Regions from separate parts of the Micromonospora sp. NPDC005367 genome, predicted to be linked through region 1. Evidence: riboswitches for the same ligand, from Rfam matches in the RefSeq annotation. Region 1 holds a riboswitch; the other holds the start of a gene.
What was found. Region 1 has a riboswitch for glycine ahead of ABZS42_RS03065 (amidohydrolase). Riboswitches for the same ligand answer to the same signal wherever they lie in the genome.
Positions count from the first base shown of each region.

Region 2: it holds a riboswitch for glycine, as region 1 does, so the genes downstream of both, gcvP (aminomethyl-transferring glycine dehydrogenase) here and ABZS42_RS03065 (amidohydrolase) in region 1, are expected to answer to the same signal.

Region 1 is NZ_JBEXFP010000003.1:59,144-75,015, forward strand. It holds gene ABZS42_RS03060 (redoxin) at 1-811, opposite strand, end outside; gene ABZS42_RS03065 (amidohydrolase) at 1,284-3,032, opposite strand; glycine riboswitch at 3,201-3,298, opposite strand; gene ABZS42_RS03070 (hypothetical protein) at 3,636-4,085, opposite strand; gene ABZS42_RS03075 (helix-turn-helix domain-containing protein) at 4,202-4,822, opposite strand; gene ABZS42_RS03080 (hypothetical protein) at 4,926-5,354, opposite strand; gene ABZS42_RS03085 (low temperature requirement protein A) at 5,471-7,915, opposite strand; gene ABZS42_RS03090 (glycoside hydrolase family 15 protein) at 8,193-9,968, shown strand; gene ABZS42_RS03095 (enolase C-terminal domain-like protein) at 10,003-11,082, opposite strand; gene ABZS42_RS03100 (FAD-binding and (Fe-S)-binding domain-containing protein) at 11,086-14,175, opposite strand; gene ABZS42_RS03105 (thiamine pyrophosphate-dependent enzyme) at 14,172-15,872, opposite strand, start outside.
Region 2 is NZ_JBEXFP010000053.1:1,979-16,534, forward strand. It holds gene ABZS42_RS27010 (chorismate-binding protein) at 1-1,067, opposite strand, end outside; gene ABZS42_RS27015 (DUF5999 family protein) at 1,143-1,343, shown strand; gene gcvP (aminomethyl-transferring glycine dehydrogenase) at 1,439-4,261, opposite strand; glycine riboswitch at 4,335-4,432, opposite strand; gene ABZS42_RS27025 (NAD-dependent protein deacetylase) at 4,548-5,438, opposite strand; gene ABZS42_RS27030 (NAD(P)-binding oxidoreductase) at 5,519-6,187, shown strand; gene ABZS42_RS27035 (cell division protein DivIVA) at 6,284-6,967, opposite strand; gene ABZS42_RS27040 (globin domain-containing protein) at 7,020-8,195, opposite strand; gene ABZS42_RS27045 (group 1 truncated hemoglobin) at 8,198-8,596, opposite strand; gene ABZS42_RS27050 (MerR family transcriptional regulator) at 9,206-9,799, opposite strand; gene ABZS42_RS27055 (bifunctional nuclease family protein) at 10,006-10,470, opposite strand; gene ABZS42_RS27060 (MerR family transcriptional regulator) at 10,652-11,353, opposite strand; gene ABZS42_RS27065 (FHA domain-containing protein) at 11,404-11,856, opposite strand; gene gcvH (glycine cleavage system protein GcvH) at 12,071-12,451, opposite strand; gene ABZS42_RS27075 (DUF881 domain-containing protein) at 12,508-13,443, opposite strand; gene ABZS42_RS27080 (small basic family protein) at 13,454-13,786, opposite strand; gene ABZS42_RS27085 (DUF881 domain-containing protein) at 13,783-14,556, opposite strand, start outside.

The sequences.
Region 1 (15,872 bases):
CGCGTGACGCGCGGGCGACGAGCCGGACCATGCGCGGGCGGTCGACCCGGGCTGTCCCGTCCACGTCGACGTCGGCGCCGCGCCGGTCACTGATCGGTCGCCCGTCCAGCAGCACCCGCAGGATGGCCGGGCCGGCGGGCCCCGGCTCGACGACGAGGTTCACCTCGCCGGCGTTGAAGGGCAGGGCGATCTCGCCCGCGCCGCTGCCCAGTTCGACGTGGTCGCCACCGTCCCGCCAGTTTCCGGTCAGGTTGAAGGCGCCGGGCAGCCGCCGGTCCACGCCGAGGTACGTCTCCTCCGTCACGTCGGCGTACGAGGGCGGCGCGGTCGCCGCGAAGGTCGCCGCCTCGGCGGTCACCGACGGCAGCTCGACGTCGGGCTCCCGGTCCACGAGAAGCTGCCGGAGCACCGCCTCGGTACGGTCGTACTCGCCCTCGCCGATCCACCGGGCGGCGCGTTTCCCGTCCGCGTCGAAGAGATACCGTGCCGGCCAGGCGAGGTTGCCGAGGCCGTCCCAGACCCGAAAGTCGTTGTCGAGCGCGATCGGATAGGTGAGCCGGTGTTCCCGGATGCCCCGGTCGATGTTCTCGGCGTGCTTGCCGAATTCGAACTCCGGCGCGTGCAGGCCGATGACGGTCAGGCCCCGGTCGGCGTACTCCCGGTGCCAAGCCTTGACGTAGGGCGCGGTGCGGATCCAGTTGATGCAGGTGTACTCCCAGATGTCCATCAGGATCACCCGGCCGCGCAGCTCGTCGAGGGTCAGCGGCGGCGAGTTCACCCAACGCTGGACGTCGAGCGCGGGGATCCGCATGGTCACGGCGATCTCCTTCCACCGCCGCTGGCGGAGTCGGCGCACGGTGTCCGCCGGCACGCCCGCACTGCCCGGGCCAGGGCGGGGACACCTCCGCCCGCACGTGTGGTCGCTGACTCGGGCGAGCCGGATCGGCCGCGGAGGTGCCTGCCCGGCATCCTCGGGCGCCGCGTCACGGCATGGTCAGCCTAAATCGGGAGCGAGGGCGTACGCGCCGAAACGCTGCGTCCCGGCCGTCACCACCGACGATCCCGGCTCCGGTCCGCCGCGGCCGATCCGCGCCGGCATGAGGGTGCCGGCAGCTCGGCGGGCGGAGCCACGGCGTCGCCGTGATCATTTCGCTGCGTCCGACGGTGGGCCGGGACCGGTGTGGTGCCGGCGGGCCGCGACACCACACCGGGAGCCCGTGATCGAACGCTACGCGCGGCTGTTGCCGCAGTTCGCGGCCTCGCGCCGGGCGGCGCTGCCGGCGCTACTCGAGCGGGGGCAGGTTCGACGGCGGAAGGTCCGGCCCGAGATCGGGAGCGGACTCGGTCGAGACGATCCGCTTGGGCGGCCACGTGACGCCGCGCGGCGGCCAGGACTGCCGGGTCCGCTCCAGGAACCACTTCGGCGGCTCGTAGAGCGGCAACTGGTAGTTGTCCGGCAGCATGCTCTTCCATTTGATTTTGGAAGTGCGCCGGTCGAACTCCTCCTTCATCTCGGCCAGGATGGTCGGCTGGGTGAGCAGATCGACGGTGGTCGCCGCAAGGTACTTGGCGGCGGCCATCATCGCGACGTGCCCGGAGTTCGCGGCGGCGGTGGCGGTGTGGTGCCACGAGTGGTTCTTCGTGCCCCCGGGCTGGTGTGCGGTGCCCATCGAGATGGTGGGCACCTGCCAGCTGATGTCGGCGACATCGGTCGAGCCGCCCCCCATGAAGACCGGCGCCGGAGGTCGGAGCTCACTGATCGCGCTCGAGAATCCGGTCTCCGCCGAGCCGTTCGACCTCTGCAGCGCCTTACCGAAGCGCTGGTCGGCCTCGGAGAACGTCGGCGCGCCGATCTGCGTCATGTTGGCGTACATCAGCTCGGCGCCACGCTTGTTGCCGAGCTTGTTCCATACCCCGCCCATGATGCGGTGCTCCATCCGGGTGCCGGTGGCCAGTGCGGCCGCCTCGGCACACCTGACGATCTTGTCCATCAGGATCTTGGAGCGGGCCGGGCTACCCTCCCGCGCGTAGTACCAGATGCTGGACAGCGTCGGGAAGACGTTCGGCGCCTGCCCTGCCTGCCGGATGGCGTGGTGCATCCGAGCGGTGTGCGCCAGGTCGCTCTCGCGAAGGAACTCGGTCAACATCGCCATGGCCGTGACCGCGTCCTGCGTGGACCGGGTCTCCAGTGGGGAGCCGCCGTGCCCGTCCGTGCCGAGGAAGTGAAAGGCGACGCTGTACATCGCGTTGCCCGAACCCCAGCTCGTGCTGTTGCCGCTGGCCGGATGCCAGTCGACGAAGGCGTCGAGGCCACGGTAGACCCCCGCCTTCACCGCGACCGACTTACCGACCAGCTGCTCCTCCGCCGTGGAGCCGAAGAACTTGATGGTGCCGTCGATGTCGCGGGCCTTCATCGCCGCCGCCGTCGCCGCTGCGGCGCCCGCGGCCGCGGCACCCAGCGCGCAGTGTCCGCAGCCGTGCCCGAAGCCGTACGTCGGTGCGTACGGATCATGGTGGTAGACCAGCGGGTTGTGCTTCGGGTTCCCCTTCTCCTGCGACAGTCCGGGCAGCGCGTCGTACTCGCCGCTGAACCCGATCACCGGCTTGCCGGTGCCGTGACTGAACGTGGCGACGAACGCGGTGGGCATGCCGCCCGCACCCCACTCGATGGTGAAGCCGTTGGCGGCCAGGAACTGCGCCTCGGCCCACGACGAGTTCCACTCCGCCAGTGAGGGCTCCGCGTACTCCCAGATCCGATCGTTCAGGCCGGCGATGCGGTCCGCCTGGCGGTCGATCCAGGAGACGGCCGCGTCCTTCGCCCGCGAGTCGACGGCCAGGTTCGTCGGCGCCTCGTAGTTGACGAGATCGGACGGCATCGTGTTCGGGTCCAGCGCGAGGTCGGACGCGGCGGCCAGTGCCGGGTCCGACGTCAGCACCGGGGCGACCGCCAGCCCGGCGCCAGCCATGCCGAGCAGGCCCAGGAGGTCCCTACGGCTGTACCCGGACGAGTCGAGATGATCGGTTTCGCACATGTGCAACTCTCCTCGATTGAGAGCTGATCAACCGGCCACCGTTGACGGGTCATCGACAAGCCCAGGAACGACCAGCGATCCGGAGTCACCGGCTCGCGTGGGTAGGAAGGGCTGGGGGTACGGAGGCATGACGATGAGCCGGCTGACCATTGGACGCGGCGGGCGTCCTCCGTCCCCACTGTCTGTGTACCTGAGAGTGTCACCGGCTCTCGCCGGGTTCCTCCTTCGGTGAGCGGCACACGCCGCTGCTCTCCAGTGGCGCCTCGGAGCTGCAGTACTGGGGCCTGTGAGTTTCCGGGGAAGTTGCTCCTTCGGCGCCTCCCTTGGCCAGGGGGAGGACTCTCCTACAGCTCCTCGAACGGCATATTTGATCCAACGCATAAGGCGGCCGAATGTCAACCCTCGACCGCATGTCAGGCCGGGCTGGCAGTTCGCCCGATGTCGATGTTTATGTGACACCGAAACACGCTATGCGCCATCATAGGGATCGTCTCAGGACTATGCCTCGAGCGTCAGACCGCGCCGACCGGCGTCCGCGCGGGCCGCACCGCAGGGTGGCCGCGTCGAGAACAAGACGGAGCCGGACCAGCAGCGTCGACACCATCAACATCGAGGTCTATCATCATCTACCGACGCGGCAGCACCGCCGCGGCCATCGCGGCCAAGAATATGACGACCCGGGAGGTGACGAAACCCGGATCGCTCGGCTCGATGCCAGGACACCGGCCGCCCGAGGTCGCCGGTGACCAGATTGCCGACCTGCCGGTAACGCTCACAGAAATGTGCGCTCAGACGGTCGTACCGGTCGGTGCGAACCAATCCGAATTTCGGCGTGGAACAGCGTGACACGGCGAGAATACGACGAAGGCGAACCGGCTGGCGCCGGGCGGTTTCCGGGAAGCGGTCCGCGAAAGCGCGGTACACCGGGGTGCCGGCCAGGCCGTCGCGAATGGCGAACACCACCAGGTCGAACCGGTCGACCGCCCGCAACGCGTCGGCGAACGCCTCGGCGACGGTGGCGGGGGCGGTTGCGGAGGACCCCGCAGCCCCCACGCGCCCAACATGATCCGCCGGTGTCCGTGCGCGGCGGCCACCTGGTGTACGGCTGGTCGAGCAGCGCGCCCCGGTCGTCAGGGAACACCGGCACCCAGGGCGAGTAGAGGTGCGGATCAGTCCGGCGGCAGTAGCGCGGCGACGGCCTGGGCGGTGAGCCAGCGTGCGGCCCGCTCCAGCGACCAGCCGCGGTCCCGGACGAGGGTGGGCCAGGCCGCCTGCCCCAGGTAGAACCAGAGCAGGTCGAGCGCGCCGGCACGGTCCAGTCCGGGGCGCAGTGCGTCCAGCTCGACCAGCCGGTCGGCGACCACCCCGATGGCCTCCTGGTACGCGCGCAGGATCCGCTCGTACACCTCGGCGGCGGCCGGCTCCGACTGGCTCTGCGGGAACAGCCCGACGACGACGTCCCAGTGGCGTTCGTAGGTCCGCCGCACACCCTCGCCCAGCAGTGTGATGATCTCGGCGGCGTCCTCGCTCTCGGCGATGGCGGCCAGCGTCTCGCCGACCGCGGGATCGCGGGTGATCGGCTCGATCAGCGCTGCCAGGATGTCGGCCTTGCCGCCGGCGCTGGTGTAGACGGTGGGCACGGCCACCCGGGCGGCCTCGGCGATCTGCGGCACGGTGGTGCCCGCGTACCCCTTGCGCAGGAACAGCTCCCGCCCGGCGGCCAGGATCGAGGCCCGGGTCGCCGCCGCGGCGTCCGCGCGCCGCGGCGAATGATATCTGCTCGTTCCCACGGAACGAATGGTATCGGGGCGGGATCGAACGCTGTCGGCAACCCGAAACGGTGGCCGAGTCCACCGCCGCGACGATCCTCGTCGGATCAATTCCTGTTATTGGCTATATCATCCTATCGTCAATAAGTCCCGCTCGCCAGCCGGGCGGGTCGGGCGCGAGCCGGACGGCGAGCTGCCCGACGTTGTTGCCACCGACGGCCAGATCTCGGACGTGGGTACGACCGAGTACTCCTGCCAGCCCCTCCCCGCCGACGATGCCTCCCGGCTCGGGGCCGCCCGGCGGCGCGGTCATCACCTCGGCGATGACAGAACTCGGAATGACCTCGCCCGGGACGAGCTGTCGGCGGTAGGCCGCCCCCTGCATCACCGCCCGGGCTCCGGGGGCGACGGACACGAAGATGTTCCGCAGCAGCACCGCGTCGGCTGGGCGCGGCGGCACCGGCACGACCTCACTGCGAAAGTGCCGCATCGCCAGGGGACCGGACGGACGTTCGGCCATGACGATCTGGCGATGCGTATTCGGCGTCAACACGTGCACTCTCCTGAATTCGGCTCGGCGGCGGCCATTACTCCGGGGCCGACACGTGATGATCATATTCCCGGAAAATGCATTCCTCGCCATTAGCAGAATCACGTTCGGGCCGCCTGTCATGTTCTTTCGCCGAGTGCGCCCGGTGGCGGGACGGACGCGCGTCCGACCAGGTGCGCGGCGAACAGCGCCACCGTGAGGACCGCCAGCGCCCACATGATCGGGAGGAGAATCGTCACCGCGGCCAGCCCGGCGACGACCAGGTTGGCCGCCCGCCGACCGCCGATCGGACGATTCGCGCGTCGCCAGATGAGCTGGTCGGCGAGGAGGTAGACGACGACACCGCACGCCAGGCTGACCTGTCCGACCGCCACCACCACGTGCGGATCGTGCCCCGGCCTCGGCAGGGTCGTACGCAGTCCGAAGGCGACCAGCACCAGACCGATGACGAGGAACAGGTGCAGGTACGCGTAGGCGTCCCGGGCCAGGGCGCCACGTTCGCCGCTGCTGCGGAGCTGGGTGAAGCGCTGCCCGACGACGACGTCGCTGCCGATGTAGGTCCACCACAGCGCGGAGATCAGGGCGGCGCTGAGCGCGACGGCGGCGAAGGTGGACATCGAGACGGGTGGGTCGCCGGCGGCGATGCCGGTGGAGATGACCGCCTGGCCGAGCGCGATGAGAATGATCAGGTTGTAGCGACCCATCCATCGGTTGATGGATTGCAACCGCCAGTTGCGGGCCCGGATCAGGTAGCCGCCACCCACGTCGACGACGATGGCGAGGGTCCAGCACACCGCGACGAACATCGCGAGCGAATCGCCCGCGATCGCTGCGGTCAGCCCCGCGCAGAGCAGCAGGGCGATCCCCACGCCGGTCGGCACGGCCGCCCGGACGACGATGGAGCGAAGGACGACGTCGTGCCGGAGCACCCACCAGAACGCCACCAGGTGCAGGATGCGCACCGCCGCGTACATGGTCACGACGATCAAGGCCCCGGGCAGCCCACCGGGGACGGGTTCGAACGTCTGGGGTGCGGCGATGCCGAGCATCAGGGTGAGCCCCACCGCGGCGAGGACGACGAGCCGCACCGCGTTCCCCGCGCTGCGGACCGTGGTGGTGAACCAGGTGTAGTTGACCCACGACCACCACAGCAATGTCAGGACAGCCAGCCCCTGGAACACGGCGAGCGCCGACGGGTTCCGCGCCATCAGCGCAGTGACCTGGATGAACGCGTACACGAAGACCAGATCCAGGAAGAGTTCCTCGGGAGTGGCGTCGACCTCTCGACCGGCCGCCAGTTCGATGTCGCGGTGCAGCTGCCGGTGGCGGCGTCGAAACACCGTCACATGGGCGAGCACCAGAGCGACCAGGGCGCCGGCGAGGAGGGCGAGCGACGCCAGAGCGGTCAGGCCACGGGCCGGCACGATCAGCAGTGCCACCGTGACGAGGCCGAGCACCGGGCCGCGGCCGATCCGTCGCGCGGTGGTCCACTCGAACGCCACCAGTCCGAGCAGGTACAGGAACACGCCGCCGTAGAGAGCCGCGAGGTCCGGCCCGCTCCAGTGTTCCGCCTGATCGGCCGGCGTCCCGCCGAGCGCCTTCTTGAGCCCGAACCCCACCAGGATCAGCCCGCCGATCATCGGCAGGTGCAGCAGGGTGTACGCGGTGCGGGCGCGGCGCGACCGCAGATATCCGGGTGGGATGGACTCCAACGCCTGTTCGCCGGCGGGCGAGGCGATGTCGAAGTACGCCCACCACAGGAACGCCACGACGAGAAGGCCGAGCGCCGCCCCGGCGAGCGTGGACCACGTGATGGGAACGACGTTGCCGAAGCCACGACTCGTTCCGATCGAGATGATCGTCTCGCCGAGCGCGACGAGCATGATCAGATTGTGCCGCTCCGCCCAGTGTCGTACCGACGTGAGGTGCCACGTCCCGGTCCCGATCACCCGCAGCCCGAGGTAGTCGACGACGATCGCGACCGCGAAGAGCGCCAGTTGAAAATTCTCAGTGCCCCACCCGGACGGTAGGTGATGAGGCAGCAGGATCGCGCCCAACAGCAGTAGGGCGCTGCCGACGAGCGGCACCCAGGCGCGCCGGGCCGGATAGGACGACCAGCGCGGGTCCGTCTGCCGGGCGCGGGACACGACCAGCAGGGAACCCAGCCGGGTCGCCACGAAACCGACGACGAAGACGAGCGGCCCGAGCAACCCGGAGGTGTCGTCGAGGAATGCCTCCGGAATGGCGACCGCGACGAGCAGGATCGCGACGGCCACCGCGAAGACGGCGGCCGGCATGGCACCGCGGTCGAGCCGGACCAGGTTCCCCACCCAGCAGTACCCGGCCCAGCTGCGCCAGATGAGCAGCACCACCAACCCGCCGTGGAGCAGCCCCTCCAGGCCCGGGCGTTCGGCCATGAGGTGGGTGACGTTGATGAAGGCGTAGACGTAGACCAGATCGAGGAAGAGCTCCGAGCGGGTCACGCCGCCGTGGGTGGCGACCTCGACCCGTCCACCGGCCCCGAACGCGCGCTGCGAGTTCACCTCCCCACCGCTCTCGTCCACTCACCCACTGTGCCCAGGCTGCGGAGGTTCGGAGGTGGAAACAGCCAACGCTCCGGGGTGTGCCGGACCGCTGTCCGCCGGCACGACCGTGCCGCACCGGCCTGGTTCGCAACTCTGCCGATCGCCGTGGGTCGGCACGGCCGGAACCGGTCGGCACGGCCGGAACCGGTCGGCGCGGCGCGGCGAGCGCGAGTGCGGCGAGCGAGCCGGGTGTGGAACCGCCGGCAGCGGGTAGCGCGTGCAGTCGGCGCGCGGGCGACGGGAGGGGGTGGGCGCCGTGCCGGACGACGGGGAACCAGCCCGGTCACCGCCGGTCAGCGGCCCTCGGGTGCTGCGCGAGTACGCCCTGCTCGCCGACGGCCATCGCGGAGCCTTGATCGGCCCGGACGGCGACGTGGTCTGGTTGTGCGCCCCCGGCTGGGCCGATCCGCCGATCTTCAGCGGCCTGTTGGGTGGGCGCGGGCGCTACCTGGTCGCACCCGCGTGCCCGCGGTTCGTCTGGGGTGGGCACTACGAGGCCGAGTCACTGATCTGGGTGAGCCGCTGGGTGACCACGGATGGCGTCGTGGAGGCCCGGGAGGCGCTGCTCTTCCCCGGCGACCCCCGGCGGCTGGTGTTGCTGCGCCGGGTCCGCGCGCTGGACCGGGACACGGTCGTCCGCGTCCGGCTCGACCCCCGGGCCGACTTCGGCCGTGCCCCGCTGATGGACATCCGTCGCGAGGCCGGCTCGTGGACGGCCCGGACGGGTGATCTGTACGTGCGGCACAGCGAGGGGGAACTGCTACGTCCGACCGACGACGCGGCGCTCGAGGGTGAGCTGCACGTACCGGCGGGCGGGCGGCACGACCTGGTGCTGGAGGTGTCGGCCGATCCGCTCGATGAACCGCCACCGGACCCGGACGTGCTCTGGCGGATCACCGAGCGGGGCTGGCGCGCGGCGATGCCGCACCTGACCGGCGGTGGGGCGCGGCGGGACGCCGCCTTCGCGTACGCGGTGCTGCGCGGCATGAGCAGTCCGGGCGGGGGGATGGTGGCGGCGGCGAGCACCGCGCTGCCGGAGCGGGCCCACGCCGGGCGCAACTACGACTACCGGTACGCGTGGATCCGGGACCAGTCGTTCGCCGGGCAGGCCGCCGCCCTGACCGGCCGGTACGACCTGCTGGACGACGCGGTCGCCTTCCTCACCGCGCGGGTGCTCGCCGACGGCGAACGGCTCGCGCCCGCCTACACCGTCGCCGGCGGGCCGGTGCCGCAGCAGCACGACCTGGAATTCCTGCCCGGCTATCCGGGCGCTCCGGTGCGGGTCGGCAACTGGGTCCGGCAGCAGTTCCAGCTGGACGCGTTCGGGGAGATCCTGCTGCTGCTCGCGGCGGCGGCCCGACACGACCGGTTGCCACCCGACTCGTGGCGGGCGCTGAACCTATCCGCCCGGATCGTCGAGGAACGCTGGCACGAGCCGGACGCGGGCATCTGGGAGTTGCCCGCCCGACAGTGGACCCACTCCAAGCTCACCTGCGTTGCCGGGCTCCGGGCCGCCGCCCGGGTGGCGCCGACAGCGGTGGCGGGGCGGTGGGCGGGACTCGCCGACGCGATCCTCGCCGACGTCGCGGCACACGGTGTTCATTCCTCCGGGCGCTGGCAGCGGGCGTACGACGACGAACGGGTCGACGCGGCGCTGCTGCTGCCCGGCATCCGTGGCGCGGTGTCCGCGGACGATCCGCGTACCGAGGCCACCCGGCACGCGGTGCTGGCCGAGTTGGCGCGCGACGGCTACCTGTACCGGTTCCGGCCGGACCGCAGGCCGCTCGGCGACGCGGAGGGGGCGTTCCTGCTCTGCGGGTTCGCGGCGGCGCTCGCCACCTTGCGGGCCGGCGATCAGGTGGCGGCGAACCGGTGGTTCGAACGCAACCGCGCGGCCTGCGGCCCCCCGGGGCTCTACACCGAGGAGTACGACGTCGGCCAGCGGCAGCTGCGCGGCAACCTGCCGCAGGCATTCGTGCACGCGCTGATGTTGGAGACGGCCATGGCGCTGGGGCAGACCGACGTGGGTTGAGGCCGGACCCCGGGCGGTGGCCGACGCCACCGGGTCACGCCACCCGGTACGGTTCCGCGCGTTCGGCACGGAACGTCAGGCCGTTGCCGTGCCCCTCCAGCGGCACGGGCGCGCTGCCACCGGTGGCCGGTACGGTGCCGTCGAACAGCATCGCCTCGATCCGGACGTGGTCGTGGAACCACTCGACGTGCCGCAGGTTGGGGATGGCCGCGGCGACCGGCAGGTGCTGGTGCGGCGCGCAGTGCGCGGACACCTCCAGTCCGGCGGCGTCGGCCACGGCCGCGGCCCGGAGGAACTCGCTGATGCCGCCGCACCGGGTCACGTCGATCTGCAGGCAGTCGACGTAGGGCGCCATGCGGTGGAAGTAGACGAGGTCGTACCCGTACTCGCCCGCCGCCACGTCGGGCCGGACGTGGTCCCGGACCAGTCCGAGCCCGACCAGGTCGTCGGAGCTCACCGGTTCCTCGTACCAGCGCACGTCGAGCTCCGCCGCGGCGCGGGCCACCCGGATGGCCTGTTTGCGCTGGTAGGCACCGTTGGCGTCGACGTACAGCTCGGCGTCGTCGCCGATGGTGCGCCGGGCGGCGGTCATCCGGGCGAGATCCCGCCCCACCTCGCCGCCCGACGACTCCCCAATCTTGATCTTCACTCGGGGGATGCCCTCTTCGTGCACCCAGCCGGCGAGCTGTCGGTGCTGCCGCTCGGCGTCGTAGGTGGTGAACCCGCCGCTGCCGTAGACCGGGACCCGTCGCCGGGCGGTGCCGAGCAGCCGGGACAGCGGGAGCGCGTGGCGGCGGGCCTTCAGGTCCCAGACGGCGCAGTCGGCGGCGGACAGGGCCAGCCCGGCGACGCCCGGCCGGCCGGCGTTGCGCAACCGTCGCCGCATCGCCGACCAGAGGGCCGGCACGTCGTCCGGGTCGAGGTCGGCGACCACGGGGGCGAGCAGGTCGGCCACCACCGGCACCACGGCCGGCGGGCCGTACGTCCAGCCGATGCCGGTACGGCCGTCCGCCTCGGCGCGCGCCAGCACCAGGGTGGTGCCGCTCCAGTCCAGCGTGCCGTCACCCTCGGGCGCGTCGGTGGGCACCCGGTACGCCTCGGCGGTGAGCCGCACCGCTCACCCCCGACGACGCGCGGCCCGCACCGCGAGCGCGGCGGCGGGTCCCAGCGCGGCCAGGCCGGCCAGGCCGGCGGCGAGCAGGCGGGTGGGGCGGGACGGCGGGTGGGGCCGCTGTGACCAGGCCCGTTCCGGCTCGGGCGGGACGGTCCGGCCGTGCAGGCCGGCGCGGAGCAACTCGGCCAGGTGGATCGCCCGCCGACCGCCTGCCGGGCTCTGCTCGATCTGGGTACGGCAGCTGAACCCGTCGGCCAGCAGCACGTCGGTGTCGGCGGCATCCCGTAGGGCGGGCAGCAGGACCCGTTCGGCGCACGCCTCGGACACCTCGTAGTGCCCCTGCTCGAAGCCGAAGTTGCCGGCCAGGCCGCAACATCCCGAGTCGAGGAACTCGGCGTGCACGCCGGCGGCGGCGAGCACCGCCTGATCGGCGGCGGTGCCCAGGATGGCGTGCTGATGGCAGTGGGTCTGGATCAGCGCGTGGGCCGGCAGCCGGGGCGGCTGCCAGCCGGGGGTGTGCTCGTGCAGCAGTTCCGCGAGCGTGACGGTCTGCTCCCGCAACCGGCGTACGTCCTCGTCGGCGGGGAACAGTTCGTGGGCGTCGCTGCGGAAGACCGCCGCGCAGCTGGGCTCCAGGCCCACCACGGGAGCGCCGGAGCGCAGGAACGGACGCAACACGTCCACGGTGCGGCGCAACACCCGCTTGGCCATGCCGAGCTGACCGGTGGAGATCCAGGTCAGCCCGCAGCAGACCGGACCGTCCGGCACCCGCACCCGCCAACCGGCGGCCTCCAGCACCTCGACCGCCGCCTGCCCGATTCCCGGGTGGAACCGGTTGGTGAAGGTGTCCGGCCAGAGCAGCAGCTCCCCCCGCGACCCGTCGCCGTACGGGCTGCGCCGGCTGAACCACTGCTGGAAGGACGTCCGGGCGAAGGAGGGGATCTGCCGGCGCTGGTCGATCCCGCCGACCAGCTTCGCGAGTCGGGTCAGCCCGGGCGCCTGGGCCAGCGCGTTGACGGCGCGCGGCGCGACCCCGGCGGCCACGGCGACGACCGGCAACCATCCCATCGAGTAGTGCGCCCGCGGCCGGATCCTTCCGGCGTAGTGGTGGGAGAGGAACTCGGCCTTGTAGGTCGCCATGTCCACGTTGACCGGGCAGTCCGCCTTGCAGCCCTTGCAGGCGAGGCAGAGGTCGAGCGCGTCCCGTACCGCGGTAGAACGCCAGCCGTCGTCGATGGCTCCCCCGCGTTCCGTGCCGTCGAGCATCTCGAACAGCAACCGGGCTCGCCCCCGCGTCGAGTGCTCCTCCTCGCGGGTGACCATGTACGACGGGCACATCACCTCGCCGTGTTCGCGGCGGCACTTGCCCACGCCGACGCAGCGCAGCACGGCCTCGCCGAAGCTTCCGCCATCGTCGGGGTAGGCGAAGACGGTCTGCACGCCGCCGTGGTTGTAGTCCACGCCGAGGCGCAGGTGGGTGTCCAGCGGGTACGGCGGCATCACCTTGCCGGGGTTCATCCGGTCGTCCGGGTCGAAGATCGCCTTGAACTGCCCGAACGCCCGCATCAGCCGGTTGCCGTACATCTTCGGCAGTAGTTCGGCGCGGCCCTGGCCGTCGCCGTGCTCACCGGAGAACGAGCCGTCGTAGGAGACGACCAGGTCGGCGGCGCGCTCGAGGAAGGAGCGGAACTGCCGGATGCCCTCGGCGCTGCGCAGCCGGAAGGGGATGCGGCTGTGCACGCAGCCCTGCCCGAAGTGGCCGTACACCGAAGCCTGTTCGAGGCCGTACTCGCGGTACAGGCTCAGGAGATCCCGCAGGTAGTCGCCGAGCCGGTCCGGTGCGACGGCGGAGTCCTCCCAGCCGGGCCAGGTACTCTCCCCGCCCGGCACGTGTGCGGTGGCGCCGAGCCCCGACTCACGTACCTTCCACATCCGCTGCTCGGAGTCCGGGTCGGCGAACTCGTGCACGGTGGGGCCGCCGTCGCGGCGGACGGCGGCGATCAGCCGCTGCGCCGCCGCCTTGGCCTGCTCCGGCGTGTCGCCGCCGAGCTGGACCATCAGCCAGGCCCCGCCGCTGGGCAGCTCGTGCAGCGCGTGCGGGTGCAGGCCCTTGCGCTGCTCGAAGTTGATCAGCTTGTCGTCGATGCCCTCGAGCGCGATCGGCTGATGTGGCAGGACGCGCGGCACGTCGTCCGCGGCGGCGGCGATGTCCGGGTAGGTGAGGAAGACGAGCGACTGGGCGGGCACGATCGGGACCAGCCTGAGCCGGGCGCGCAGGATCGTGACCAGGGTTCCCTCGGACCCGACCAGGGCCTGGGCGAGGTGGAAGTTCTTCTCCGGCAGCAGGCTGTCGAGGTTGTAGCCGGAGACGCGGCGCGGGATCCGCGGGTAGCGGTCGCGGACGTCGGTCAGGTACTCGTCGCGCAGGGCCCGCAGCTGCCGGTAGATCTCCGCCTGCCGGCCGCCCCGGCGTTGGATCTCGGCGTACTTCTGGTCGTCGGTCTCGCCCACCCACATCCGGGTGCCGTCGTAGAGCAGTACCTCCAGCTCGACGATGTTGTCGACGACCTTGCCCGTGCGCTGGGCGGTGGCGCCGCAGGAGTTGTTGCCGAGCATGCCGCCGAGGGTGCAGTGGTCGTGCGTGGCCGGCTTGGGACCGTACTCGAGGCCGGTCGAGGCGAGTCGCTCGTTGAGCGTGTCGAGCACGATGCCGGGCTCTATGAGGCAGGTGCGCGCGTCGGTGTCGACCTCCAGCAACCGGTGGCAGTACTTCGACCAGTCGAGCACGACGGCGGTGTTGGTGCACTCGCCGGCCAGGCTGGTGCCACCGCCCCGGGAGAGCAGCGGGGCCCGGTGGCGGCGGCAGACCGCGACGGCCGTGACCGCCGCCTCCACCGATCGGGGTACGACTACACCCAGCGGCACCTGGCGGTAGTTCGAGGCGTCGGTGGAGTAGGCGCCCCGGGAGCCGGCGTCGAAGCGGACCTCGCCGTCGACCTCGGCGCGCAGGTCGGCGGCGAGCGCGGACAGGTCGAGGTCCTGGACCGGGCCGGGTGGCCGCACGACCGGTGCCGGCCGGAGGACTCTGGTCATGGCCGCAGCTCGTTGATCTTGTCACGAGCGACGGTGGCGAGGGTGGCCATCTTCTTCGGTTGGCCGCGCAGGAATGCCTCGGTGAAGTGCTTCGCCTGTTCGTAGTGGACCTTGCCGGGCATGGGTGGCTCGTTCGGGTTGACGTCGCAGTCGACCAGCGCGGCTCCGGGGTGCGCGAGCGCCTGCCGGATCGCGTCGGGCAGCGCCTTCGGGTCGGTGACCTTGGCGCCGAACGCGCCGCACGCGCGCGCCCAGGCAGCGAAGTCGGGCTCCGGCTGCCGGTGCCGTACGGCGTACTCGGGGTAGCCGAGGATGATCTGTTCCCAGAGGATCTGCCCGTACGAGTTGTTGTTGTTGATGATCACCTTGATCGGCAGGCCGTGGCGCACGGCGGTGAGGAACTCGGCCATGAGCATGGCGAAGCCGCCGTCGCCGACGAACGCGATGACCTGCCGCCCAGGGTGCGCGTGCTGGATGGCGATCGCGTAGGGCAGGCCCGGCGCCATGGTGGCCAGGTTGCCGGACAGGTAGTACTCGCGGTCGCCGCGGATGGTCCAGTGCCGGGCCGACCAGGTGGCGATCGTGCCGGAATCGCAGGTGAGGATCGCGTCGTCGGCGGCAGCCTCGTCGACACAACCCATCAGGTACTGGGGCGCGACCGGGTGCCGGTCCGGGTCCCGCAGGCGCGCCATTTCGGCGTGCCAGGCGTCCCGCTCCCGCTGGTACTTGCCGAGGAACGACCGGTCGGTGCGGGCCTGGAGCAAGGGCAGCAGCTGCTGCAACGCGAGCCGCGCGTCGGCCGTGACGGCGGCGTCGAGGGGCAGCCGCATGCCCATGAGGCTCGGATCGACGTCGATCTGCACCACCCGCGCCTGCCCGGGAGAGGGCAGGTACTTCGCGTACGGGAAGGACGTGCCCACCATCAGCAGGGTGTCGCACTCCTCCATCAGCTCCTCGCTCGGCCGCGTGCCGAGCAGGCCGAGGCCGCCGGTGGTGAGCGGATGATCGTCCGGGACGACCATCTTCCCGGGCAACGTCTTCACGATGGGGCTGCCCAGCGCCTCCGCCACGGCGAGCACCTCCGCCCGCGCGCCACGGGCGCCGACCCCCACCAGCATGGCGATCTTGGTGCCGGCGTTGAGCACCTCCGCCGCCCGTTCCAGGTCGAGCTGGGCGGCGGGCACCGGAGGCAGCGACACCACCGGGCTGCTCGCCGGTGGCTCTCCGGGGCTGACGTGCCGGTACGGGTCCTGGGTCACCGCCGCGACCTGCAGGTCGTTGGGGAACGTCAGGTGCGCCACGGTCCGCTTGGTCAGCGCGTTGCGGATCGCGATGTCCAGCACGCCCGGCATCTGCTGCGGGTTGGTGACCATGAGGTTGTACGCGGCCACGTCCTGGTAGAGGTGCGTCGTGTGCACCTCCTGCTGGTAGTGCGAGCCCAGCACCGAGGTCTCCTGCATACCGGTGATCGCCAACACCGGCACATGATCGAGCTTGGCGTCGTACAGACCGTTGAGCAGATGAATCGCTCCCGGCCCCGAAGTGGCGGCGCAGACACCCAGCCGACCCGTGGCCTTGGCGTACCCGGTGGCCATGAAAGCCGCCGCCTCCTCGTGATGCACCAGCACGAACCGGAGCCGCTCCTGATGCCGGCGGAAGCCCTCCATCAACCCGTTGATGCCGTCACCCGGCAGGCC
Region 2 (14,556 bases), on a different contig from region 1:
ACCCAGCCGAGCGCGCCCATGCCGGCGCCACGTCCGACGGGTTCCACAGCGGCGATCTGTTCCAGCGCGGCACGTTTCGGCGCGCCGGTGACCGAGCCGCCGGGGCAGACCGCGCGCAGCAGGTCGGCCAGGCCCAGCCCGTCGGCGACCGCCGCGGAGATCGTCGACTCGGCCTGCCACAGGTCGCACCAGCGGCGTACCGCGAAAAGTTGGTCGACCCGCACGGTGCCGGTGCGGGCGACGCGGGCCAGGTCGTTGCGTTCCAGGTCGACGATCATCACGTGTTCGGCGCGTTCCTTCGCGCTGGCCCGCAGCTCCCGCGCGCCGGCCGTGGTGGCCGGGCGGGTGCCCTTGATGGGCCGGGTGACGAGCCGGCCGTCGGTGAGTTCGATCAGCGTCTCCGGGGAGGCGCAGCCGATCGCCCAGCCGGCGCCGGAGAGGGTGCCGCCGTAGCGGGCGCCCGGCAGGGCGCCGAGCCGCGCGAGGGCCGGCAGCGGATCACCGGTGTAGCCGGCGGCGGCGTGCCCGACGACGTTGACCTGGTAGACGTCGCCGCGGCCGATGGCCTCGCGGACCGCTTCGACGGCGGCGGCGTGCTGGGCGTCGGTCCAGCTCTCCCGCCAGTCGCCGAGCCGCCAGGGGCCGGCGCCGGACGGCGGTGGTGGCGCGTCGGCGTGGTCGTACACCACCACGGCGACCTCCGGCAGCGCCGGCGCCGGGTTCGGCGCGCCGGGTGGCGCGCCGATGAGCAGCGCGCCCGCGGCCGCCGAGACGTACAGGGCGGCGCCGCAGGGGCCGTCCGGGTCATGGCCGGACGCGGGGCGGGAAAGGTCGTCCAGTGGCAGGCCGTGGGCGGCGAGGAACTCCTGCACGCCGGCGGCCGGGTCGCCGCCGTCGCTCGGGCGCCACTCCCAGCGGGCGCGTTCCACCAGCGTCTGGCGGCATTCGGCCGGCGCCGCCGGAACATCGATCTCTGCCAACGGAACGGTATCCACGCCGTCTGGCCCATCCTTCGTCGTCCGTTCAGCGGAATTCCCGACTCGCCCGCGTGGACCTGCTCGATGCAGACCACTTTCGCTTGGTACTGTGCGTCACTGGTCATGTGAACCATGACACAGCGCCCCCACAGTCCGGAGAACCCGATGTGCCAGCACCAACCCACCTGCCCCTGTGCCGACGCCGTCGATCGGGAAGCCGCCCGGGTCGTCGCCTGCTTCCCTGAACAGGGTTGGAGTCTGCTCTGCAACGGCGTCATCATCTTCGAGGACACCGGTGAGCTGCTACCCGACGGCAGCTGCATCGCCCCGCACCGCGGCCCCGCCCGACACGCCCTCGTCGCCTGAGCGACCACACAGCGTCACGACAGGTCGTCGACCACACCAACAGCCTCGTCGACGACGCCCGGGGCGGCCACTACGACCACCCCGGCGCGCCCCGATCAGTCTTCGAACGCCTCCGGCGACGGGCACGAGCAGACCAGGTTCCGGTCGCCGTACGCGCCGTCGATCCGCCGCACCGGCGGCCAGTACTTACCGGCCCGGTCCACCCCGGCCGGGTACGCGCCCACCGACCGCGGGTACGGGTGCGGCCACTCGTCACCGGTGACCATCGCCGCGGTGTGCGGCGCGTTGGACAGCGGGTTGTCCCCCGCCGGCCACTCCCCGGCACCCACCTTGTCGATCTCCGCCCGGATGGCGATCATCGCGTCGCAGAACCGGTCCAGCTCACCCAGGTCCTCGCTCTCGGTGGGCTCCACCATGAGCGTTCCCGCCACCGGGAACGACATCGTCGGCGCGTGGAAGCCGTAGTCGATCAGCCGCTTCGCCACGTCGTCGACGCTCACCCCGGTCGCCTTCGTCAGCGGACGCAGATCGAGGATGCACTCGTGGGCCACCAGCCCCTTGTTGCCGGAGTACAGCACCGGGTAGTGGTTACGCAGCCGCGCCGCCACGTAGTTCGCGGCCAGCACCGCCACGCCGGTGGCCCGGGACAGCCCCGCCGCACCCATCATCCGCAGGTACGCCCACGGAATCGGCAGGATCCCCGCCGAACCGTACCGGGCCGCGGAGATCGCCGGCGTGCCGTCGGCCCGCTCACCGGCCGGATCCCCCGGCAGGTACGGCGCCAGGTGGGAACGCACCGCCACCGGACCGACCCCCGGCCCGCCACCGCCGTGCGGAATGCAGAACGTCTTGTGCAGGTTCAGGTGCGACACGTCCGCCCCGAACTTGCCCGGCTTCGCGAACCCGACCAGCGCGTTCAGGTTCGCCCCGTCGACGTACACCTGACCGCCCGCGTCGTGCACCTTCGCGCACAGCTGCGCGATGCCCGTCTCGTACACCCCGTGCGTCGACGGGTACGTCACCATGATCGCGGCGAGCGCGTCCCGATGCTTGTCGATCTTCGCGTCGAGGTCGACCAGGTCGACGTTGCCGTCGTCGTCACACGCCACCACGACCACCCGCATGCCGGCCATCACGGCGCTGGCGGCGTTGGTGCCGTGCGCCGACGACGGGATCAGGCACACGTCCCGGTGCCCCTCGCCGCGCCCCCGGTGGTACGCGCGGATCGCCAGCAACCCCGCCAGCTCGCCCTGCGAACCGGCGTTGGGCTGCACGCTCACCGCGTCGTAGCCGGTCACCTCGGCCAGCCACCCCTCCAGCTGGCCGATCATGTCCCGGTAGCCGGCGGTCTGCTCCGCCGGAGCGAACGGGTGGATGTGCGCGAACTCCGCCCAGCTGACCGGTTCCATCTCGGTGGTCGCGTTGAGCTTCATCGTGCACGAACCCAGCGGGATCATGCCCCGGTCGAGGGCGTAGTCGAAGTCGGCCAGCCGGCGCAGGTAGCGCAGCATCGCCGTCTCCGAGTGGTGGCTGTTGAACACCGGGTGGGTGAGGAACTCGGAGGTGCGGGCCAGCGCCACCGGAACGGCCACCTCGAACTCGCCCCGCGGGGCCGGCACCCCGAACGCGGCGTACACCGTGGCCAGGTGCTCGCCGGTGGTCGTCTCGTCGCAGGAGACACCGACCCGGTCGGCGTCGACCAGCCGCAGGTTCACCCCGCGCTCGGCCGCGGCGGCCACCACCTCGGCGGCCCGGCCCGGCACGACAGCCGTCACCGTGTCGAAGAACGGCACGTCGAGGACCTCGACCCCGCCACCGCGCAGCCCGCAGGCCAGCCGCACCGCCATCTCGTGCGTGCGTTCGGCGATCTTCCGCAGCCCGTCCGGGCCGTGGTAGACGGCGTACATGCCGGCCATCACGGCGAGCAGCACCTGCGCGGTGCAGATGTTGCTGGTCGCCTTCTCCCGCCGGATGTGCTGCTCACGGGTCTGCAACGCCAGCCGGTACGCCCGGTTGCCGTCCGCGTCCTTCGACACACCGACCAGCCGGCCCGGCAGCACCCGCTCCAGGCCCGACCGAACCGCCAGGTAGCCGGCGTGCGGCCCACCGAAGCCCATCGGCACACCGAAACGTTGGGTGGTGCCGGCGGCGATGTCCGCGCCGATCTCTCCCGGCGGACGTAGCAGGGTCAACGCGAGCAGGTCCGCGGCGACGGTGACCAGCGCCCCGGCGGCGTGCGCGGCCTCGACCAGACCGGCGTGGTCCCGGACCGCCCCGGACGCGCCCGGGTACTGCAGGTGCACGCCGAACAACTCGCCCGGCAGCTGCTCGGTGTCCAGGTCGAGCACCCGCACCTCGATGCCGAGCGGCTCCGCCCGGCTGGTGATCACCGCGATGGTCTGCGGCAGCGCGTCGGCGTCGACGACGTACACGTTGCTCTTGCTCTTCGACCCGCGGCGCGCCAACGTCATCGCCTCGGCCGCGGCGGTGCCCTCGTCCAGCATCGACGCGTTCGCGGTGGCCAGCCCGGTCAGGTCGGTGACCATGGTCTGGAAGTTCAGCAACGCCTCCAGCCGGCCCTGGCTGATCTCCGGCTGATACGGCGTGTACGCGGTGTACCAGGCCGGGTCCTCCAGCACGTTACGGCGGATCACACCCGGGGTGTGCGTGCCGTGGTAACCCAAACCGATCATGGACACGGCGACGGTGTTGCGGGCGGCGAGGGCACGCAGCTCGGCCAGCGCCTCCGCCTCGGTCGCCGGGTCCGGCAGGTCCAGGGTGCCGTGCCAGCGGATCACCTCGGGGATCGCCGCGTCCATCAGCTCGTCGATCGAGCTGTAGCCGACGGTCTCCAACATCTGGCGCTCGTCGTCAGGCCCGGGGCCGATGTGACGGGTGGCGAACTGCTCTGCGGTCATGGGCTTCGCTCCGGGGGGCGAGGTCGACAGGTCGGCCTCCCCCTCTGTCGCGCCCGAGCAGCGCTCCACAGTGCCTGCCCACGAGGTCCTTTTGCCTGAGAGGTTCCGGGGAGGATTTGCCCCTTCGGCGCCGCCCGGGTACAGCTGGGCGGTCTCTCCCCCGTGGGTGTTACCGGCATGGTCAACGCTACCAGCGCACGGATTTCCCCCAGGTTTCGTACCCCGGTTTCGTGATCTTGCCCGGCCGGTCCGGCCCGCCCAGCCCCGGCGCCGCGCGCGGCGCAGCTCAGCCGGCGGCCACCGGTGTGACGGCGGACACCCCCGTCGCCGCCCCCTGCGTCGCATCGGTGATCCGGTCGGCCAGCGCGGGCAGCACCCGACCCAACGGCGCGTCCACGGTCAACGCCGCGTACGCGTCACCGCGGGTGGCCCCCTGGTTGACGATCACCACGGGGATGCCGAGCTTCGCTGCCCGCAGCACGAACCGCCGCCCCGACATCACCGTCAGCGACGAACCGAGCACCAGCAGCAGCCGAGCCTGCTCCACCAACGCGAAGCAGCGCGCCACCCGCGCCGCCGGCACCGTCTCACCGAAGAACACCACGTCCGGTTTCAACGTCCCCGTGCCGCAGAGCGTGCAGTCCACCACGTGGAACCCGGCCACCTGCGCGTCGTCGAGTTCCACGTCACCGTCCGGGTTCACCGCGTCGGCCCGCGCGGCGAAATCCGGATTCGCCTCCCGCAGCCTCTGGTCCAACTCGTCCCGGGAGATCCGGTTGCCGCAGTCGAGGCAGACCACCACGTCGAGGCGCCCGTGCAGCTCCACCACACCCGAACTACCCGCCGCCGTGTGCAACCCGTCGACGTTCTGCGTGATCACCGCACCGACCAAGCCGGCGTGCTGCAGCCGGGCCACCGCCCGGTGCCCGTCGTTCGGCCACGCCCGGGCCATCAGCCGCCACCCGACGTGGCTGCGCGCCCAGTAGCGGCGCCGCGCCAGCCGATCCCCCGTGAACGTCTGATACGTCATCGGGGTGTGCCGGCGGGCCACCCCACTGGGCCCCCGGTAGTCCGGGATCCCCGACTCCGTCGACAGCCCCGCGCCGCTCAACACCACGACGCCACCGGCGCTCACCCGGTCGACCAGCGCGTCGATCATCTCCGTCACGATGTCCATGCTGCCTCAGCATCCATCACCACGCCCACCGCCGCCCGGACCTCGCCAACGATCCTGGACACCGCACTAGGTTGATGGGTATGCGCATCGTCATCGCCGGAGGACACGGAAAGATCGCCCGGCTGCTGGAGCGGGAACTCGCCGGACGTGGCGACCACGCCGTCGGCCTGATCCGCAACCCCGACCAGTCCGCCGCGCTCGCCGCAGCCGGCGCCCAGCCGGTCGTCTGCGACCTGGAACACGCGGAGCTCACCGAGGTCGCCGGACACCTCGCCGGCGCCGACGCGGTGGTGTTCGCCGCCGGCGCCGGACCGGGCAGCGGCGCCGCACGCAAGGACACCGTCGACCGGGCCGCCGCGGCCCTGCTCGCCGACGCCGCGCAGCGTGCCGGCGTACGCCGCTACCTGCTGGTCTCCTCCATGGGCGTGGAAGGTGAACCGCGGCCCGGCACCGACGAGGTGTTCGCCGCCTACCTGCGGGCCAAGAAAGCCGCCGAGGGCGACCTCATCGCCCGCGACCTGGACTGGACGGTGCTGCGCCCCGGGCGACTCGTCGACGAACCGCCCACCGGGCGGATCTCCCTGGCCCGGCACGTGCCCAGCGGCTCGGTCACCCGCACCGACGTCGCCCGCGTCCTGGTCGCGCTGCTGCACGCACCGGCCACCACCGCGATGATCCTGGAACTCGTCGGCGGCAACACCCCGATCGCCGAGGCGGTCAGCACCGTCACCGACCGGCCGGCGAACTGACCCCGCCGCGGCGGCAGCCTGCCCGGCCCGCGCCCCACGCGGGCCGGGCACCGGCCGGCCGGCGCATCGGTGCTCCCCGGCTCCGGCCGACCGGTGTCAGCGCTGATTGTGGCGCGGCAGCGCGGTCTGCTGCGCCGCGGCGCCCACCGCCTGCCCGACCAGCCGATCCATCGTGCGCGCCAACTGCTCACTGCCGTCGTCGAGATGCCGCGCGGCGGCCTGCATGTGCGAGATCATCATCTCGCCGAAGATCCGCAGGGCCTCCCGGGTGGCGACCGAGTCGTCGAAACTCGGCCCGGCGTTGCTGCGGTACTCCTTCACCGCCCGCTCCGCCTCCTGCTTCGCCTCGTCCACCGCGGCCTGCATGTAGCTCTCGTACTGGGTGCGGGCGTACTCGGCGACCCGACGCGCGTAGTCGTGCGCCTGGGCGATGATCTGCTCCGCCTCCCGCTGCGCCGCCGAGAGCAGGTTCACCTCCTTCGCCGCCGGCACCTGCACACCGGTGTTCTTGCTCGGGATCACGCCGTGCCGGTGCAGCTCCACCCGGTCGTTGAGCCGCTCGTTCTCCGCCCGGAGGTTCGCGATCTGCGCCGACAGCAGGTCGAGCTCGTCGGCGACCTGCATCCGGAACCGGTCCACGTCGGTGTTGTCGTAGCCGCGGCGGGCGAACGACGCCGACGAGAACTCCCACCGGCGTACCCGGTCGGCCGTCATCCGCACCTGGACACCGCCGGACACCTGCTGCATCCCGTCGTACCTGCTGATCGGGGTTGCGTTCACCGGGCTGACCTTTCGTTCGTGGCCGTGACACGCACAAGTCCACCACTCACGTTCACCGAGCGCCTCCGGAGTTGTCAGGTGCGGACGCGTCCAGCGCCGTCCGCCACGCCGGCCCGTACCAGTGCTTACCGAGACCCTCGTGGTGCAGCTGCCCCGCGTGGTAACCCGCCTGGGTCAGTGCCCGCACCGAATAGCTGACCATCTCGTCCGAGCCGCACACGTACACGTGCCGGGACCGCCAGTCGCCGTCGGCCAGCGCCCGATCCGCCGCGTGCACGAACTCGCCCGGCCGCTGCGGATCCGCACCGACCACGTACGTCACCGTCAACCACGGGAACGAGGCGGCCAACTTCTCGATCGTCTCGGTGTCGTAGAACTCGAGGCGCGAACGCGCGCCCACATACAGGTCGACCCGGCGACCGGCTCCCTCCGCGGCGACCTGCTCGACCAGCGACTTCACCGGTGCCCAGCCGGTGCCGCCGGCCAGCAGCAGCAGATCACTCGATCCGGCCGACCACAACGTCAACCGGTCGCCCACCGGCGAGGCCAGGTGGATCTGATCGCCCACCGCCGTGCCGTACACCAGACGCGACGACACCACACCACCGGGCGCGGCCCGCACGTGCAGCTCCAACGTGCCGTCCTGCCGCGGCGCGTTCGCCGGCGAGTAGTAACGCCACGTCCGCACCGCCGGGTGCGACACCCCGACCGACTGCCCCGGCGCGAACGGCAACAGGTACTGCGGTCGCAGGGTCAGCACCGCGACGTCGAACGCCCGCCGCTCGTGCGCCACGACCTCGGCCACCCACCACGGCGGGGCCACCGCCTCCGCCGCCTGCGCAGCCTCGATCATGACCTGCGACACCAGCCCGTACGCGGCCGTCCAGTCCTGGGCCAGCTCCTCGGTCCACTGCTCGCCGAGGAAGTGCTGCAAGGTGGCGACCAGCGCCTCACCCACGGCCGGGTAGTGCTCGGGGCGTACCGCGAACTTGCGGTGGTCGGCGCCGAGATCCTTCAGGAACCCGACGAGCCGGTCCAGCTGGTCCACGTTGGTCACGATGTGCGCCAACGCGGTGACCAGCCGATCCCGCTGCCCGGCCATGTTCGTCGGGAACATCTGCCGGGTCTCGGGGTGGGACAGGAACAACGTCGAATAGAAGTAGAGCGGCACCTGGTCACCGTGCGCGGCGACCAGGGACCAACTCTGCTTGAGCCGTGCGACGTCCACGTTCAGGCGCCCGGCTGGTTCCCGGCGGACACCACCTGGTCCTGCACCTGGCCCAGCACCTCGTGCACATGCGTCAGCACGTCCACCGGCACGCCGAGCTCGGTCAGCGTCGCGATCAGGTGCTCACCGACCTTCGCGTAGTGCTCGACCGGGATGTTCATCGGCTGGTGCGCCTCGGCCAACCCCCGGCCGCTGTACTCGTTCGGGCCACCGAGCACCACGGTCAGCATCAGCGCCAGGTGCCGGCGCTGGCCGACCATGTCCACGTTGGTGAAGTAACCGGCGAGCTCCGGGTCGGCGAGCACCTTGTCATAGAACAGCTCGACGGCGGCCTTCACCGAGCTGGCACCGCCGATCCGCTCGTAGTGCGAGACGGGGGTGGTCTCTTCCGTAACGGTCACGGTCTTTCCTTCCGAAGTGGAGGGGTGCGGAGGGGCAACGGTCCGCCGGCGCGGCAGGCGACGCCCCCAGGGCGACACCCGTACCCGGGCCGACCGCGTCAGGGACCATAGCGCGTCACGCGCCCCCGGTCATCGCCCCCCTATCAGATTCCCGACACCGTCCACTACGCAGGGTGACATAGAACTCGACTAAATGATCAACTTTGGGCTATCGGAAAACCACAATCAGTCACCGCCGACGGCTGGCGGTCCACACCGGAACGACAGCCGAAAACGACCCTCGACAGCCGCTTCAACCCCGCTGACCACCGCAGACGAGGAATGACCGATCGCCTGACCAGGGTCATCCGTACCGCCGAGACCAACTCACCCGGGAAGAGGACCAACTCCGCCGAACGGCCGACCATCCGGCACAACCCACAGCTACCTACACGGACAGTCACCACGAAAATTGCAACAGCCCTCGGCGCGTCGCACACACCGTACGTCACACAAGCGCACCACAGACCCGCCCGCCCGACAACACAACCGCCCAGCACCCACGCCACACGAAGAAGCGGGCGCGTCGTCACCGACACACCCGCCACGCCCTACCGTCGAAACAGAAACTCAACCCACCCGCCGACGCGCCCGACGCGCCGCCAACTCGTCGCCCACCGACTCCGGCGCCACCGCCGGCTCACCGGCATGCACATCAGCCGCCGGCTCCGCCGGCAGGTGCGACAACGAACCCTGGATCTCCTTGAACGCCCCACCGATGGCGATGCCGAACACCCCCTGGCCACCCTGCAACAGGTCGACCACCTCCTCCGGGGAACGGCACTCGTACACCGTCGTCCCGTCCGAGATCAACGTGATCCCCGCCAGGTCCTCCACACCACGCGACCGCAGCGCCTCGATCGCCTTCCGGATGTTCTGCAACGACACCCCGGCGTCCAACAGCCGCTTCACGACCTTCAACACCACCAGGTCGCGGAACGAATACAACCGCTGCGTGCCCGAACCCGACGCGTCCCGCACACTCGGCACCACCAGACCCGTACGCGCCCAGTAGTCCAACTGGCGGTAACTGATACCCACCGCATGGCAGGCCGTCACACCCCGATAACCCACCGAACCGTCACTGTCCGTCGCCGACCACGGCGCCGCCACACCCGGCTCGTCAGGTTCCGTACCCGGATCGGAATTCCGCAGCTCGTGCATCCGGACAACCTCCCCGCCCGTGCGGTGCCGCGTCGTTTCCGGAACGCGACCCCTCGACACGGCAACCCTATAGCGACCTTGAGGAGTTACCGCGCAGAAACCGCCGCGACACGCCGCGCAGCCACACGGAAGATCAACACACGAAGCGTGACGTCACCCGCCGTGACGCCACGCAACGGACAGCCCGCCAACAGGCCACCGCCCGCTCAGCCCGCGAAGTCCTCCGGACGCACCTGCTCCAGGAACTCGCGGAACTTCTCCACCTCATCCTCCTGCTCATCAGGGATCACGATCCCCGCCTCGCTGAGGACCTGCTCAGCACAACGAATGGGAGCCCCCACCCGCAACGCCAACGCAATCGAATCGCTCGGCCGGGCCGACACCCGCACCCCGTCCCCGATCAACAGATCGGCATAGAACACGTTGTCCTTGAGCTCAGTGATCTCCACCGCCCGCAACGGCGCATCCAACGCCGCCAGAACATCCCGCAGAAGATCGTGCGTCAACGGCCGGGCCGGCTTGACCCCCTGTTGCTCGTAAGCGATCGCCGTCGCCTCGACCGCGCCGATCCAAATCGGCAGATAGCGGTCCCCCTCGACCTCCCTGAGCAGGACGATCGGCTGGTTGCTGGGCAGCTCCACCCGAACCCCGACCACGCTCAGCTCGCGCACCGCCGCCTCCGTGTCGTTGTCACCTACGCCGCACCGCACCCTTCCCTGCACGGTACACGGACCGCGACACGGCCGTCCCACGCGCTACCCGCACCACGCCCGCGCCAGAAAGGGGTTACCCCAGCAAGCCTACGACACGCTTCCCGGGACAGATCTTTCCGCACACCGCCCCGACGACGCCTCAACGGCCCAACGTCGAACGCAACCCCACCCGCACCAACGCCGCGTGCAACTGCTGCGACAACGCCACCAACTCCCGCGCCGTCTCCGCCGCCCGCGCCCGCGCCGCCGGATCACTCTGCCGCACCAACGGCGCCACCAACTGCGCGAACAAACCGACCTCCCGGTCTGCCGCCGTCCGATAACCCCGCAGATGCCGCGGCTCCAAGCCGTACGCCGCCAGACCCGCCACCGCCCCAGCGATGATCAACGCGTCCCCGTCGTACCAACCCGGCGGATCACACACCACCACACCGAGCCGCTCCAACTCCGCGAGCGTCGACTCGTCCAAACCACTACGAGCCAGCAGATCCGACCGGCCGAGCCGTACCTCCGACGACTCGACCGGCTCATCCGCCTCCCGACCCGGCACCTCACCACCCGGGCCGACCGCCACCAACGTCGGCCGGGAACGACCCGGGGCAGCACCGGTCGCATCCCACTCGACCAACTGCTCCCGGATCACCCGCAACGGCAGATACTGATCCCGCTGCGCGGTCAGCACAAACCGCAACCGCGCCACATCGTCCCAGCTGTACTTCCGGTAACCGGCCGCCGTACGCTGCGGCTCGACCAGCCCCTCAGCCTCAAGGAACCGCAACTTCGAGATCGTGACGTCGGGGAAATCCACCCGCAACTGACCCAGCACCTCACCGATGCTCATCAGCGGCTGGGACCGGGCCGCCCCCGGTGACGTGGAGGCCGCAGGCTCGTTCACCCCCGGCCGGCCTCCTCCTCCGGACGCGGACCGGCGATGAACACCACCCGGAACTTCCCGATCTGCACCTCGTCACCATTGCTCAACGTGGCAGCCTCGACCCGCTCCCGGTTCACGTAGGTGCCGTTCAGGCTCCCCACATCGCGCACCGTGAACGTCCCACCATCCCGGTGGAACTCCGCGTGCCGCCGCGACACCGTCACATCGTCGAGGAAGATGTCACTGTCAGGGTGCCGGCCACTCGTCGTCACATCATGATCCAACAAGAACCGGGCCCCAGCGTTCGGGCCTCGACGAACCACCAGCAGCGCCATTCCCGGCGGCAACGAGCCGGACATCCGGCTCGGCACCACATCGGTGTCCGGCCCCTCCAGCACTTCGTCGAGTGAACCGAGATTGAGCGTCGAAGTGACGTCGAGCGGGGGGAACTCGTCGTCTGGGCGCGTCATGGGACCACCTCACGGATCTGTTCGGTCGGCGTCGGGTAATGGCGGGTCTGGCCGCCGGGCAGTCGCACACCCGGCGGCTGGCTCCCCGTGCCCGGGAAGGCAATTCCGCAACGCTCAACTATTGGGTTCTCGGTCGACTGGGCGAGCCTAGCCAGCGCCGAAAAGCAGGGCAACCGGACGCGCGGACTCAACAGACGCACCGGATCAAGCTAACTCAGCTCCCGGTGAGTTCGCGGTACGCGCCCGCAGTCAGCAGCCCGTCCACCGCCGTCGGATCATCCGGAGTGATCTCCACCAACCAACCCGCACCATACGGCTCAGTGTTGATCACCTCCGGGGTGTCGCCGAGCGCCTCGTTGCGCGCGGCCACCGTCCCACTCACCGGGGCGTAGATCTCCGACACACTCTTCGTGGACTCGATCTCACCCAGCGAATCACCAGCCGCCACCACCGAACCCGGCTCCGGCAGCTGCACATACACGATGTCACCCAGCGCGTCCTGCGCGAAGTGCGTGATGCCGACCCGGACCGCTCCGGTGCCGTCACCCGCCACCCACTCGTGCTCGGCGGTGTATCGCAGATCCTCAGGAATCACAGACGCGTCCTTCATCCATCGTGCTACGGGCACCCACCCGCAGCGGCCACACCCGGTCAGGAAACCGGACGGGCGTGTTCCAGCTTGATCGGCGCGTGCAGCGCCGAAACCTCGGCAGCCTCACGATCCTCAACGATCACGTTACCGCCGTCACCCTGGACCGACGCGACCACCCCACCAGGAATGTTCAACGCCGTACGCATCGTCGCCGGATCACCGATCACCGTGATCGTGTACGGGCCCGTCAACCGCCGCCCGTCCACCACCAACGAACCGTTCTCCCCATCAAGGAAGTACGTCGACGCGATGATCCGTGCCGTCGCCCGATCCCCACCGGAGATCTGCATCGCCTCCGCGCCGGCACCCCGCAACTCCTGCACCGCATCCAACACCCGCGACGCCGAAATCGACTTGGCACCCGCCTCGAACCGCACCGTCAGACCCGGCCCCGTCGCCGGCAACGTGCCCGCCAGAATGCCCAACTCGTCCGCCCGCCGCGTCGCCTCGTCCAACGCCGCCTGCCGACCCTGCTCACCGGAACGCAACTGACGCTGACTGTCCTCCAGCCCGGCGATGTCCTGCCGCAACCGGTTCTCCCGCGCGTCCAGATCCGACAGGATCCGCACCAGGTCCTCCTGCCGAGTCGCACCCGCAGTCGGATCCGTCGACGTCGTCTTCAACTGCACCACCAGGGTGAACCCCAGCAACGCCAACAACGCGGCGATCATCACACTCGCCGTCGACAACCGCGAACGCACCCAACCACCCAACGCCGGACGGTCACCGCGCAACCCCACCGACACGTCCTCAGCCGGCTGCGCCCCAGCCTCGTCCCGATCCGGCTCCTCCCGCGGCGCCAGCGGACTCAGCTCGTCCGGATCCGGCGCGTCCGGCCGCGGATCCGGCTCCCCGCCCGGCCCCTCCGGACGCTCCGGAGGCGCGGGCTGCGGCCAACCCGTACCGGTCTCGCTCTGCTCCTCGCTGCTGCTCATCGCTTAGAACCTACGCCCGGAACAGGTGCCGACGGATCGCCGCCACGTTTCCGAAGATCCGGACCCCGAGCACGACAACCACACCCGTGGACAACTGACCACCCACGCCCAACTGGTCACCCAGATACACGATCAAGGCCGCCACCAGCACGTTCGAAATGAACGACACCACGAACTGCTTGTCGTCGAAAATCCGGTCGAGCTTCGCCCGCACCCCACCGAACACCGCGTCCAACGCCGCCACCACGGCGATCGGCAAGTAGGGCTGCAACGCCGCGGGCACACTGGGATCGAGCCACACCCCGAGAACCACACCGGCGAGCAACGCCATCACCGCGATCATCGACCACCTCCGGAGGGGCTGGGAGACGTCCCTGAGCCGGTCGACCCGGGACTGGCGGACCGGTCACCCGACGGCGAGACGCTCGGGCTACCCGGTGGTTCCGCGTAGCGTAGCTGCGGCTCCGGAGCGGCCGGCAGAGTGAGGTCGTCCGCCCCGCGAACCCCGAACGACAGGCCCGTCTTGTCGGCCACCTCCCGCATCAGATCGGCGTTGCGGCTCTTCTCGAAACGACGCTTCATCGACCCCGGCCCGATCGCCGACACCTCGTACGGCCCCGTCACCGGCCGGAAGTCGACCAGAATCGCCTCCCCCGCCGAACGGATCGTCGACGTCGCGGTCAACCGCTGCCCGTTGATCGAGATCGCCTCCGCGCCCGCGCTCCACAGGGCATTCGCCACCCCCTGCAGATCGCTGTAGAGCACCCGAGGCGGACCGGCGCCCGCACCGGTCACCGCATCCGCGTCACCAGGCGCGTCCGCCAACCGGACCACCACCCCGTCACCACGAACCCGCCCCATGCCGGTGCCCGCCTCGAGGTCACGCAGGCGCGCCGCGGCCGAACCGCTCAGCGCCGCATCCCGCTCCCGGCCGACCTCCTCCCGCAACCGGTCGGCACGCGCGGACAACTCGTCGGTCTCCCGCTCCCGTTCCTTGATCTGCGCCACCAGGCCCGAGCGTGCCTGGCTGCGCCCCGGCTCGTCCGCCATCGTCTGCCGGTACGCCACGGCCAGCAGGAAACCGAGCACCACCAGCACCACGGCGGTCACCGT